3 regions of the Streptomyces sp. NPDC050504 genome follow, and region 1 is predicted to be linked to each of the others. Evidence: riboswitches for the same ligand, from Rfam matches in the RefSeq annotation. Region 1 holds a riboswitch; each other region holds the start of a gene.
What was found. Region 1 has a riboswitch for cobalamin ahead of ACIBNE_RS28485 (cobalamin biosynthesis protein). Riboswitches for the same ligand answer to the same signal wherever they lie in the genome.
Positions count from the first base shown of each region.

Region 2: linked by a shared signal. The riboswitch ahead of metE (5-methyltetrahydropteroyltriglutamate--homocysteine S-methyltransferase) and the one ahead of ACIBNE_RS28485 (cobalamin biosynthesis protein) in region 1 are both predicted to bind cobalamin.
Region 3: linked by a shared signal. The riboswitch ahead of ACIBNE_RS24495 (hypothetical protein) and the one ahead of ACIBNE_RS28485 (cobalamin biosynthesis protein) in region 1 are both predicted to bind cobalamin.

Region 1 is NZ_JBITHO010000008.1:63,633-67,971, reverse strand. It holds gene ACIBNE_RS28490 (cobyric acid synthase) at 1-734, opposite strand, end outside; gene ACIBNE_RS28485 (cobalamin biosynthesis protein) at 731-1,684, opposite strand; cobalamin riboswitch at 1,774-1,915, opposite strand; gene ACIBNE_RS28480 (hypothetical protein) at 2,059-2,280, opposite strand; gene ACIBNE_RS28475 (anion permease) at 2,296-3,582, opposite strand; gene ACIBNE_RS28470 (lysozyme) at 3,786-4,339, opposite strand, start outside.
Region 2 is NZ_JBITHO010000006.1:628,481-632,819, reverse strand. It holds gene metE (5-methyltetrahydropteroyltriglutamate--homocysteine S-methyltransferase) at 1-1,707, opposite strand, end outside; cobalamin riboswitch at 1,897-2,052, opposite strand; gene ACIBNE_RS25455 (hypothetical protein) at 2,185-2,367, opposite strand; gene kdpB (potassium-transporting ATPase subunit KdpB) at 2,502-4,339, opposite strand, start outside.
Region 3 is NZ_JBITHO010000006.1:396,542-400,880, forward strand. It holds gene ACIBNE_RS24485 (hypothetical protein) at 143-886, shown strand; gene ACIBNE_RS24490 (sigma-70 family RNA polymerase sigma factor) at 1,017-1,646, shown strand; cobalamin riboswitch at 1,999-2,152, shown strand; gene ACIBNE_RS24495 (hypothetical protein) at 2,322-3,209, shown strand; gene ACIBNE_RS24500 (cysteine synthase family protein) at 3,206-4,318, shown strand; gene ACIBNE_RS24505 (ATP-grasp domain-containing protein) at 4,315-4,339, shown strand, end outside.

The DNA of each region.
Region 1 (4,339 bases):
TCCTCCTCGTCGATGCCCAGGCCGTGCGCGAAGGGCAGCACGCCGTAGGTGCGGCGCCCGGTGAGCCCGTGCAGCATGTCGAGGCCGGGCTCAAGGAGCGTCACGTCGCCCCGGAACTTGTTCACCAGGTAGCCCGCGACCAGCGACTGGTCCTCGGGGCCCAGCAGCGCCGTCGTACCGAAGAACTGGGCGAAGACCCCGCCCCTGTCGATGTCGCCGACGACCAGCACGGGCAGTCGCGCGGCGCGCGCGATCCCCATGTTGACGATGTCGGTGCGGCGCAGGTTGATCTCGGCCGGGCTGCCGGCCCCCTCGCAGATCACGGCGTCATGGCTGCCCCGGAGTTCCTCCAGGCACGCCATGACGGGCTCGAACAGCTCCCGCTGCCGCCCGCCGTGGTAGCCGCGCGCGCTCAGCTCGCCGATCGGCTTGCCCAGCAGCACGACCTGGCTGGAGCGGTCGCTGCCCGGCTTGAGCAGCACCGGGTTCATCAGCGCCGACGGCTCCACCTTCGCGGCCTGCGCCTGCATGGCCTGGGCCCGCCCGATCTCGGCGCCCTCGCGCGTCACGAACGAGTTGAGGGACATGTTCTGCCCCTTGAACGGCGCGACCTTCACCCCGCGCCGCACCAGCCAGCGGCAGATCCCGGCCGTGACGACGCTCTTGCCCGCGTCGGACGTGGTGCCCGCGACGAGCAGCCCGCCGCCCGTGCCCGTACCTGTCGTGCCGCTCATGCCGTACGCCTCCGCTTCCACGCCCCGGCCGCCAGTCGCGACCCCGCACAGACCACCAGCGCCAGCGCGCCGACCCGGCGCGAGAGCCGCACCGCGCGCGCGATGTCCGCGGACCCCACGGCCCGCGCGTCCCCGTTGAGCACCGCCCGGTGCTCGATCCGCCCGCCGTACGAGAGCGTCCCGCCGAGCCGTACCCCGAGCGCGCCCGCGAACGCCGCCTCGACGGGTCCCGCGTTGGGGCTCGGGTGGCGCGATGCGTCCGTGCGCCAGGCCCGCAGCGCGCCGCCCGGGTTCCCGCCCGCGGCGGTCGCCAGCAGCGCGGTGAGCCGGGCGCCCGGCCAGCCCGCCAGGTCGTCGAGGCGCGCCGATGCCCAGCCGTACCGCAGGTACTTCGGCGACCTGTGGCCCACCATCGCGTCCAGCGTGTTGACCGCGCGGAAGGCGACGAGGCCGGGGACGCCGCCCAGCGCGCCCCACACGAGCGCGCCGACGACGGCGTCCGAGGTGTTCTCAGCGACGGACTCCACGACGGCGCGCGCCATCTGGGCGCCGTCCAGGGCCTGCGGGTCGCGTCCGCACAGGTGCGGCAGCCGCTCCCTGGCGACGTCGAGGTCCCCGGCCTCCAGCGCCCCGCCGATCGCGGTGGCCTCCCGGCCGAGCGACGTGCCGCCGACGACGGCCCAGGTGGCCGCGGCGGTCAGGGCGACGGACGCGGGGGCGCTGCGGCGCGCGGCGCGCGCGGCGAGTGCGGCGGCGGCCGCCGCGCCCCCGACGCAGACCGCGGTGTGCAGCGCGCCCCGGCCGCGGTGGTCGCGCCACAGCGCGCTCTCGACGGCGGCGGCGGCCCGCCCGAAGGCGGCGACGGGATGGGCCCTGCGCGGGTCGGCGAACACCAGGTCCGCGGCGAAACCGGCAGCGGCGCCCCAGGCGAAGACTCGCTCGGCTCGCATGGGTTCAGCCCGCCGGATCGGGCAGGGGGCGGCGCGCGGTGCAGCCGGGCATGGCGTTATGTGTCCTCACTCAGGGTGTCCGCGCCCTGGTTCGACGTGACCGGCGGCGAGAGTTCCTGGCTTCCGGGGATCGTCTCCCGGGTCACAGTGGCGGGACCGCGCCGGTTTCGCACCGGCTTCCTCTGCAGCTGCCGTATTGGCTCGGGCAGTCCACCACGCTGCGCGAAGACCCGTCAACTCGCCGTTGACCTGCGGCGGAGAGTGTGCTGAGGCCCACACGGGGGCGGTGGGGCAGCGCGAAGGCCCGTGGGGCGGACGGCACCGAAGTGCCGTCCGCCCCACGGGCCTCGAAGGTGACGCGCCGGTGGCGCGGCTCAGGCGACGATCAGGTAGATGCCGTACGTGACGGCCGCCGCGCAGAGCGCGAAGCACGCGTAGGCACCGGTCCGGGCGAGGGCCGCGGAGCCGCCCTGCGCCGAGGCCTGCTCCTGCTTGGAGAGGCCCACGATGCCGAGGGTGAACAGGCCCACCAGGGCCACGGTGCACACGAGGCTGACTCCGAAGACGGAGCCGAGAGCTGCCCAGTCGATCTTCATGCTGATTCCGCTTCCTTACACCGTGGCCGGGCGGGCCGGGTCGGTGGTGGTTCCGGCCGGGGCCGGAATGGTGGTCTTGAGGTCCCCGGCGAGGTCGGCCGCGGAGGCGACGGGTCCGGCGGGCGGCGGGGTGACGGCCGCGATCGCGGTGGTGACGACGCCGGCGGACTCGCGGTCCGCGGGGGTGTCGATGCCGGGGATCTCGTCGTCCGTGACGTTGGTGTGGTCGACCGGCTGGCGGCGCGAGAGCGTCCAGATCACGGCGGACCCGGCGATCAGCAGCGCCGCGGTGGCGGCGACACCCCAGTCGCCCTGCTTGGTCAGCAGTTCGGCGCCCGCGCCGACCAGGCCGGCGGCCGGCAGGGTCAGGCCCCAGGCCACGAACATCCGGGTGGCGGTGGACCAGCGGACCACGCCGCCCTTGCGGCCGAGGCCCGCGCCCATCACGGCGCCGGAGCAGGACTGCGTGGTGGAGAGGGAGAAGCCGAGGTGCGAGGAGGCCAGGATGACCGTCGCCGCGCTGGTCTGGGAGGCGAAGCCCTGCGGCGGCGCGAGGTCGGTGAGGCCCTTGCCCATGGTGCGGATGATGCGCCAGCCGCCGAGGTAGGTGCCCAGTGCGATGGCGACGCCCGCGGAGACGATGACCCACATCGGGGGGTTGGCGCCGGGGGCCAGGACGCCGCCGGTGACCAGGGCCAGCGTGATGACGCCCATGGTCTTCTGCGCGTCGTTGGTGCCGTGGGCCAGCGAGACGAGACCGGCGGAGGCGATCTGACCCGCGCGGTAGCCCTTGGCGGTCGCCTTGTCGTCGGCCCTGCTGCCGATCTTGTACGTCAGCTTGGTCGCGAGCATCGCGGCCAGACCGGCGACGATCGGCGCGGCGATCGCGGGGAGCAGCACCTTGGTGACGACGACGTTGCCGTTGACGGACGACCAGCCGGCCGACATCACGGCGGCGCCGATGAGGCCGCCGAACAGGGCGTGCGAGGAGCTGGACGGCAGGCCGAGCAGCCAGGTCAGCAGGTTCCACAGGATGGCGCCGACGAGCGCCGCGAAGATGACTTCCGTCCTGATGCCCTCTTCGTTGATCAGTCCGCCGGAGATGGTCTTGGCGACCTCGACGGACAGGAACGCGCCGACGAGGTTGAGCACGGCGGACATGGCCACCGCCGTCTTGGGCTTCAGAGCGCCGGTCGAGATGGTCGTCGCCATCGCGTTGGCGGTGTCGTGGAAACCGTTCGTGAAATCGAACACGAGAGCTGTCACGACCACAATCGCGAGCAGCAGCGTGATGTGTTCCATTTACCCAGGCAATCGTTTGACGTCAGTGGCTCAGATGAACGTAGGGAGCCAGGGTGAACGGAAGGTGAACTGGGACGGGCTGTGCGGTGTCTCTAAGCGGGGCGGGGGCGCTCCGGTTGGCCGCACGGGTTCCGGCGACCCGGAGCGGCGTCCGGGGGAGGGCCGGAAAAGCCCGGGAAACAGCGGGGTTCGGCCGACTTCGGTCACTCTCGGGTGAATGCCCGCAACTGTTCGGGCGACCCGTTGAAGAGATTCTGATCACCCGGGAGCCTTCCGCTTCCGTCGGCGTACTGCCAGAACGTCCAGAACGACCAGCCGGCCGGAAGCGCGCCGGGCGAGCCCGCCCAGCGCGCGAGCCACAGCGGGTGCTCCCGGGCGAAGACCCTGCTGCCGCCCGTGCAGTCGTCCCACCACTTCGCCGTGGTGTAGATGACGGGGCGGCGGCCGGTCAGCCGGTGGACCTCGTCGCTGAAGTCGTCGATCCAGCCGGTCAGCGCGGTCGGCGGCAGCCCGTAGCACTTCCGCTTGCTGTACGGGTCGTTCTCCAGGTCCAGCGCGGGCGGCAGTGTCCAGCCGTCGGCGCGCCACCCGCCGCCGCCCGCCACGAAGTACGCGGCCTGCCGGGCGCCCGACGACCTGTCCGGGAGGGCGAAGTGGTACGCGCCCCGGACCATGCCCGCGTCCCGTGAGCCGTTGTACTGCCGCGCGAAGTAGGGGTTGCGGTACGTGTGGGACTCGGTGGCCTTCACGTAGACGA
Region 2 (4,339 bases), on a different contig from region 1:
CCCGGTGAGCATGCCCTTGACGGGACGGTCGGACAGCGACTGGGCGTAGGCCGTCCAGCGCACCGTCATCGGCTCGGGCCGTGAGATGTCGCCCGCGAGGACCGGCGGGCGCACGTAACGGGTGCCGTACGACTGGACCCAGCCGTGCTGGGTGGCGAGGTAGCCGGTCAACTGCTCGGCGAAGTACTGCACCATGTCGTTGCGTTCGGGCTCGCCGTGCACGAGGACGTCGATGCCGGTCTTCTCCTGGAACGCGATGACGTCGCGGATCTCGTTCCTGATCCGCTCCTCGTAGCCCTCGCTGTCGAGCCGCCCGGCCCGCAGGTCGGCGCGGGCCGTGCGCAGCTCGGTGGTCTGCGGGAACGAACCGATGGTGGTGGTCGGCAGCAGCGGCAGTTCCAGGTGGGAGCGCTGGGCGGCGGCCCGCTCGGGGTACCGCTGGGGGCGGCGCGCGTCCGCCCCGGTGACGGCGGCGGCACGGGCGCGCACGACGGGGTCGTGGGTGATGGCCGAGGCCGCGCGGGAGGCCAGGGCGGCGCGGTTCGCGGACAGTTCGGCGGCGATGGTGTCGGTGCCCTGTGTCAGCCCCTTGGCGAGGGTGGCGATCTCGGCGGTCTTCTGCCGGGCGAAGGCGAGCCAGCGCAGGATCTGCGGGTCCACGTCGCGTTCCAGCGAAGCGTCGAGCGGGACGTGGAGCAGCGAGCAGGAGGCGGCCACGTCGACCCGGTCGGCCAGTCCGAGCAGGGTACCGAGCGTGCTCAGGGACTTCTCCAGGTCGCCCACCCAGATGTTGCGGCCGTTGACGACCCCGGCGACCAGCCGCTTCCCGGGCAGGCCGCCCACCGCCGCGAGGCCACCGAGGTTCGCGGCGGCGGCTTCGGTGAAGTCGAGGGCGAGCCCTTCCACCGGGGCCTTGGCCAGTACGGGCAGGGCGTCGCCGAGCCGGTCGAAGTAGGAGGCGACCAGGAGCTTGGGCCGGTCGGCGAGCGCGCCCAGCTCGCGGTAGGCGCGGGCGGCGGCGTTCAGTTCGGCGGGCGTGCGGTCCTGCACCAGGGCGGGCTCGTCGAGCTGCACCCACTCGGCGCCCGCGGCCCGCAGGTCGGCGAGGACCCGGGCGTAGACGGGCAGCAGCCGGTCGAGCAGGGTGAGCGGGTCGAAGTCGGCGGCGACGCCCGGCGCGGGCTTGGACAGCAGCAGGTAGGTGACGGGGCCGACGGCGACGGGACGGGGCGCGAGGCCGAGCCCGAGGGCTTCCCGCAGTTCCGCGACCTGCTTGGTGGAGTCGGCGGTGAAGACCGTGTCGGGGCCCAACTCGGGCACCAGGTAGTGGTAGTTGGTGTCGAACCACTTGGTCATCTCCAGCGGCGCCACGTCCTGGTTGCCCCGGGCCATGGCGAAGTACCCGTCCAGCGGGTCGGCGGCCACGGCGGCGCGGTGCCGCTCGGGGACCGCGCCGACCATGACGGTGGTGTCGAGGACGTGGTCGTAGTAGGAGAAGTCGCCGGTGGGGACTTCGCTGATGCCGGCGGCGGCCAGCTCCTCCCAGTTGCCGCGGCGCAGTTCCGCCGCGGTGGCGCGCAGCCGGTCGGCGTCCACGCGGCCCTTCCAGTACCCCTCGATCGCCTTCTTGAGTTCCCGGTCCTGCCCCTGACGGGGGTAGCCGTACACGGTGGCCCGTGCCGCCGCGGCTGCGGTCCTGCTGGTCACGGAGATCTCCTTCGCGAGATGAATCCCTGAGATCCCGGAGACGGGACGAGAGCGCGAAGGGGATGACGAACCGGACGGCGACGACCCCGCGCGGCAAAGGCGCGGCCGTTCCGTCCAGTGTGTACGCCGACCCGCCCACGAGGTCACCGGGATGTCCGCACGCGGAACGGTCCGCGTGCGGGCAGTGGCAGGTCTTCGGACTCGCGGGCACGCCCTCGTCGTTTCCGACGCGGACACCTACTGGCCGTCGCTTCCCAGGTCCCGTCCGGGGCCCAGTGCTCATGACGGCGGTCGTTCCCACTCACCGCTGCGGGGCAGTCCCGGATTCCCACCGGGTTCCCTCTTGCGACTCCCTGCCTGGCGGGCAGGGCGAACCAGCTGCGGGGCCAGCCTACGCGCCGCTGCTCGTGCGCGACCAGTGGGTCCGGGGGTCGGGACGGTGAACCCGCGGTGGACCGGCCTCCCTTCGCGCGCGGTTCACGGGCGGTACACGAGTTCCAGGAGGACGGCCGCGATGAGGAGCCAGGTGCCGATGCCGAGCAGCCACATGCTGTCCGTCGTCGCGCCGATGGCGCACAGGAGGACGGAGCCGACGGCGAGGGCCAGCACGTGGCGGCGCACGCGGCGGTCTGCGGGCAGGCGTCCGTCGGATCGGTTCATGGGGCGAACGTAGGGCGGAGGCGCGGTGCGCAGGGGCGCGGCCGACGAGTCTTCACGCGACCCTGACGCCGTGCGGGGACGCGGTGTGCGACAGGGCGGCGCACCGGTCTTCCCGACGGGCTTCTGACGGGGGCTCACCCCAGACCGGGGAGCGTCGAGACGATGAGGTCGATGAACTTGATGCCGATGAAGGGCAGCACCAGGCCGCCGAGCCCGTACACCAGGAGGTTGCGGCGCAGCAGATGGTGTGCGGAGGCGGGCGTGTAGCGCACGCCGCGCAGCGCGAGCGGGATCAGGGCCACGATGATCAGGGCGTTGAAGATGATCGCCGAGGTGATCGCCGACGTGGGGCTGTGCAGCCCCATGACGTTCAGCGCTTCGAGGCCGGGATAGGCCCCGGTGAACATCGCGGGGATGATCGCGAAGTACTTCGCCACGTCGTTCGTGATCGAGAAGGTGGTCAGCGCGCCACGGGTGATGAGGAGCTGCTTGCCGATCTCGACGATCTCGATCAGTTTGGTCGGGTTGGAGTCGAGGTCGACCATGTTCCCGGCCTCCTTGGCGGCCGAGGTGCCGGTGTTCATCGCCACGCCGACGTCCGCCTGGGCCAGCGCGGGAGCGTCGTTGGTGCCGTCGCCGGTCATCGCGACCAGCTTGCCGCCCTCCTGCTCCCGCCGGATGAGGGCGAGCTTGTCCTCCGGGGTGGCCTCGGCCAGGAAGTCGTCGACGCCCGCCTCGTGGGCGATCGCCCGTGCCGTGCGCGGGTTGTCGCCCGTGACCATGACCGTACGGATGCCCATGCGGCGCAGTTCGGCGAACCGTTCGCCGATGCCTTCCTTCACGACGTCCTTGAGGTGGACGATCCCCAGGACCCGGGGCCCGCCCCCGTCGTGGACGGCCACCAGCAGCGGAGTGCCGCCGGCGTCCGCGATCGCGTCGCACCAGCCCCGGGCCTCGGGCGGCACCGCACCCCCGTACATCTCCACCCAGGCGACGATCCGGGCCGCGGCCCCCTTGCGGACGTGGCAGGCGCCGCCGTCCCAGCGCAGGTCGATGCCGCTCATCCGGGTCTGCGCGCTGAACTCCACGAACCGGGGGTCCGCCAACTCGCCCTCGGCAGGCGCCCGCAGGCCGTACAGGTGCCGGGCCAGGGCGACGACGGACCGGCCCTCGGGGGTCTCGTCGGCGAGCGAGGAGAGCTGCGCGGCGTCGGCGAGGAGCGCCGCCTCCACCCCCGGCATCGGCGCGAAGGCCACGGCCTCGCGGTTGCCGAGGGTGATGGTGCCGGTCTTGTCGAGGAGCAGGGTGTTCACGTCGCCCGCGGCCTCGACGGCCCGCCCGGACATGGCGAGCACGTTGCGCTGCACCAGCCGGTCCATGCCCGCGATGCCGATCGCGGAGAGCAGCGCGCCGATCGTGGTCGGGATGAGGGTGACGAGGAGGGCGACGAGCACGGTCGTGGACGGGGCGGCGTCCGCGTACCCCGCCATCGGCCTGAGCGCGACGACGACCAGGACGAAGACGACGGTCAGCGCGGAGAGCAGGATGTTGAGGGCTATCTCGTTCGGCGTCTTCTGCCGCCGCGCCCCTTCGATGAGGGCGATCATCCGGTCCAGGAAGGAGTGGCCCGGCCTCGAGGTGACCCGGACGACGATCCGGTCCGAGAGCACGGTCGTGCCGCCGGTGACGCCCGAGCGGTCGCCGCCCGCCTCGCGGATCACGGGCGCGGACTCGCCCGTGACGGCGGACTCGTCGACCGAGGCGATCCCGGCGACGACGTCGCCGTCGGCCGGGACCAGCCCGCCCGCCTCGACCAGGACGAAGTCGAACTGTTTGAGATCGGTCGCGGCGACCTCCTCCGTCGCCGCGCGGTCGACGTCCGTGCCGTACTGCCAGTGGCGCAGCCGCAGCGCGACCGTGTCCGTACGGGCCCGGCGCAGCGACTCGGCCTGTGCGCGTCCCCTGCCCTCGG
Region 3 (4,339 bases), on a different contig from region 1:
GGACGGACCCGCGCATCGGTTCCCGGCCGGTCGGCCCGAACTCCGCACTTCAACTGTGGCGCGTGCCACACGACTTGACGGGGCCGGTCCGGAGCGCACCCCCGTCCCCGCGCCCGGCCCGAGGTGCGAGGATGAGCACGCCATGACGCCAGGCCGATGTTCCCGAGCCGCGCGCGCCGCGATGTTCGCGGCGGTCTGCGTGCTGCTCGCCGCCGTCGGCCACGTCCTCATGTCGGGCCGGGCACTGTCCACGGGAACCCTCGCGGTGAGCTTCGCCGGCACGGCCCTGGGCGCGTGGGGCCTGGCGGGCCGGGAGCGCGGGCTCCTCGCCGTCACGGCGGCGGCCACGGCCTTCCAGACCGCGCTGCACACGGTGTTCTCGTGGTCCCAGTCCGCGGGGGCGGCCCCCGGCGGCAGCGGCTGTCCGGCGCACGCCGCGGGCCACCTGGGCATGGCGCACCACGCCCCGCCCTCCCCCACCGGGCACGACATGACGGCCGCGTCCTCGTCGCTGCCCGAGACGGTGACCGAAGCGGTGACCGAGGCGGTGACGGGGGCGGTGACGGGTCCGATGGCCGGGATGACGGCGGCGCACGCACTGGCCGCGCTGCTCGGCGGGATGTGGCTCGCGTACGGCGAGCGGGCGGCGTTCCGGCTCCTGCGCGCGGTCCCCGCGGCGCTGTTCAGGCCGCTCCGGCTGCTGCTGGCGACCGCGGCCGCGCCACCAGTCCGCTCCCGGATACGGCCCGTGCGGCCGGGTGACGAGCCCGCTCCCCGGCAGCTCCTGCATGCTTCCCGAACGCTCCCGACCAGGGGTCCGCCCCGGGCAGTCGCTGTCGTTCGACAGCAGGCTCCCCGACTGCGCGGCGTGCCGCACGGGCCCTGACGGCCCGCGTAACCCGCTCCGCGCCTCGGGCAGCGGCCCGCGCCTTTCGCCGCGGGCCGTGCGCAGCACCGGCGCCGCCACCGGGCGCGCCGGACTCCCTTGCCCTCAGGACGTGTAAGGACATGTGGCGATGACCCCTGCCCGCAACTTCCGCCCCCGACCGGACGCCGCGGACGACGCGGCGACCACCCGCCTGGCCCTCGCGGCGCGCGACGGCGAGCCCGCGAAGGTGGAGCTGTTCGTGCGCGCGCTGCACCGGGACGTATGGAGATACGTCGCGTACGTCAGCGCCGACCGCCAGGCGGCCGACGACCTCACCCAGGAGGTGTTCCTCCGGGCCCTCGCGGCCCTGCCCCGTTTCGCGGGGCGCTCGTCCGCGCGCGCCTGGCTGCTGTCCATCGCCCGCAGGACGGTCGTGGACAGCCTGCGGCACGCGGCCGCCAGGCCCCGGCTGTCGGACCTCGACGACTGGCAGACGGCCGCCGAGCGCTCCCAGCCGCAGGGACTCCCCGGGTTCGACGAGGGCGTGGCGCTCGCCGAACTCCTGGCGTCGATACCGGCCGAGCGCCGTGAGGCGTTCGTCCTCACGCAACTGCTCGGCCTGTCCTACCTGGAGGCCGCGAAGGCGGCCGACTGCCCGGTCGGTACGGTCCGTTCGCGGGTCGCGCGCGCCCGCTCGGCGCTCGTCTCGCTGCTGCGCGACGTCGAGACCGCCGCCCCCGTCGGCCACCGGACGGGCACGGTTCCCGCACTCGCCTGACCCGGCACACCGCCCGGCCCACAGGACCCCGTGGGCCGGGCAACCACCCGTCGCACACCGGCCCGCCCAGGACTCACCACAGGACGATCCGACACACCGCCATGACCCTCGCCGGCAATGGATTGTTGTTGCACATAGTTCGCAACAAGCCATCGGTGAAGCGGCCGCTCCGCGCTCGGCCCGGTCACTGACCTGCGCGGCACGGATACCGCACCCCGTCAGCGGTGTCATTCAGGACAACCACCCGGCCAACCCTGTTGCCGCGCCTGAGCCACCGCCTACTCTGACGGCGCAGTCGGTTCGCGCCATGATTGCGTGGCGCGTCGAAAGGCCCGTGCCGGACACGGGCCCCAAGAGGGAACCCGGTGGGATTCCGGGACTGTCCCGCAGCGGTGAGAGGGAACGAAAGCCGTCAACAGCACTGGGACCCGTCCGAGGGCCCGGGAAGCGACGGCCGGTAGGTGACGCCGGAAGGTCCGGCGCCGGGCCCTTCAGTCCGAAGACCTGCCCACTGCGCGCGTGCGGGGTCGCACGCGCTCCAACACGGTGACCTCGTGGGCTGGGTCGGCGGTGCAGGCGGACACGGCGCGCTCATACCGCGCGTACGCCCTCACGTACCGGACCGTCCCTCGGGACCTGGCGACGAGGGGATGGGTACGTGACCGGGGTGCTGCGATGCTGACCGACGCCGATAACCGGCCCGCGCGAACCGTCTCCGGCGTCTGCCACGGCACGCTGGGCGAGCTGTACCAGGGGCCGCTGGACGCGCGCGACCGCCCGGAGATAGCCATCGTCTCCTTCCCGGTGGACCGCCACTCCTGGGTGTACTTCACCCCGGACGCCGGAGCGCCGACGGGCACCGAGAACCTCGGTGCGAAGGCGGCGAAGGCCGCGCGGCTGTTCCTCGACCACTACGGCCTGGAACCGCCGCCCGGCCGCTGGAACACCTACTCCGACCTCGACGTCGGTGTGGGCATGGCCAGTTCGACGGCCGACATCGTGGCGACGCTGCGCTGTCTCTTCCGGGTCTTCTCCCTGCCGTACGACTCCCGCGTCGTCATCGGCGTCCTGTCCGCGATCGAGCGGGCCGACAGCGTGTTCCTCCAGGAGTACGCGCTCTACCTGAGCGGCCGCCACCGGGTCGTGCACCGGCTCGGCACCGGCATCGCCTTCCACACCGCCTTCGTCGCGGAGCCAGGCACGGTGGACACCGCCGGGGTCACCCCGCAACTGCTGCGCCAGTACCGGCGCTGCGCGGCGGAGTACGAGCGGTGCCTCACCGACCTCCTCAAGGGTTTCGCGGGCGGCGACCCGGCGGCCGTGGCCAGGGCCTCGACCGTCAGCGCCACCCTCTCCCAGGAGGTGCTGCCCAAGCAGACCTTCGACGCCGTGCTCGCCCGCCGCGAGGAGTTCGGGGCGGACGGGGTCTTCGTCGCGCACACCGGCTCCCTCGTCGGCCTCCTCTTCGCCCGCAGACCCGCTCCCGCGGTCAAGGGCGAGGTGTCCGCCTTCTTCCACTCGCTCGGCCACCAGTGCTCGTTCGCCCAAGGAGGCTACGCGTGATCCATCCGCACATCGCCGACGCCCTGAAGGTCCCCGACCTCGTCCGGCTGACGGACGGCGCGGTCCTGCTCCGCTTCGAATCCATGAAGATCTACTCGGCGCTCGCCGCCGTCCGGCACCTGCTCGACCGGGGCGCGGTGCGTCCCGGGCAGACCCTGGTCGACAGCTCCAGCGGCATCTACGCGTACGCGCTGGCGCTGGCCTGCCACCGCTACGGGCTGCACTGCCACATCGTGGGCTCGACCACCGTGGACGCCACCACGCTCGCCCAGCTGGAGATACTCGGCGCGACCGTCGAGCGGGTCACACCGTCCCAGAACCTCAAACTGGACCAGGAGTTACGGGTCCGCAGGGTGCGCGAGATCCTCGCCGAGCGGCCCGACGTCCACTGGATGCGCCAGTACCACGACGAGGTCCACTACCTGGGCTACCAGGAGGTCGCCGACCTGGTGGCGGCGACCGTGCCCGACCGGCCGCTGACCGTCGTGGGCGGGGTCGGCTCGGGGGCGTCGACCGGCGGCCTGACCGAGCACCTGCGGCGCCGCGACCCCACGGTTCGCCTGGTGGGGGTGCAGCCGTTCGGCAGCGTCACCTTCGGCAGCCAGGACCACCACGACCCGGAGGCGATCATCGCGGGCATCGGCTCGTCGATCCCCTTCGACAACGTCCACCACCACCTGTACGACGCCGTGCACTGGATGGACTTCACGCACGCCTGCTCCGGCGCGGTCGCCCTGCTGCGCGAGCACGCCGTGTTCGCCGGGCTCTCCACCGGCGCGGCCTACCTCGCGGCGACGCACGAGGCCCGCCGCCACCCCGACCGGCTGCACCTGGTGATCGGCGCGGACACGGGCCACCGCTACGTGGAGCGGGTGTTCGCCCGGCACCGCGAGGCCTCGGACCTCGTCTCGCTCAAACCGACCGAGGTCGCGAGCCCCGAGGACATGACCATGCCCTGGTCGACGATGGCGTGGAACCGCGCCGCGTGGCAGCGGCCCGACACGTCCCGTTCCCACCCGCACCCACCCGCCGACACGCACCCGCCCGCCGACCCGCACAGCACGGCGGACGCACACGGAAATCCCCCCAGCAAGGAGTCCGCCGCATGACCGTGGCCTGCCTGGAATCGC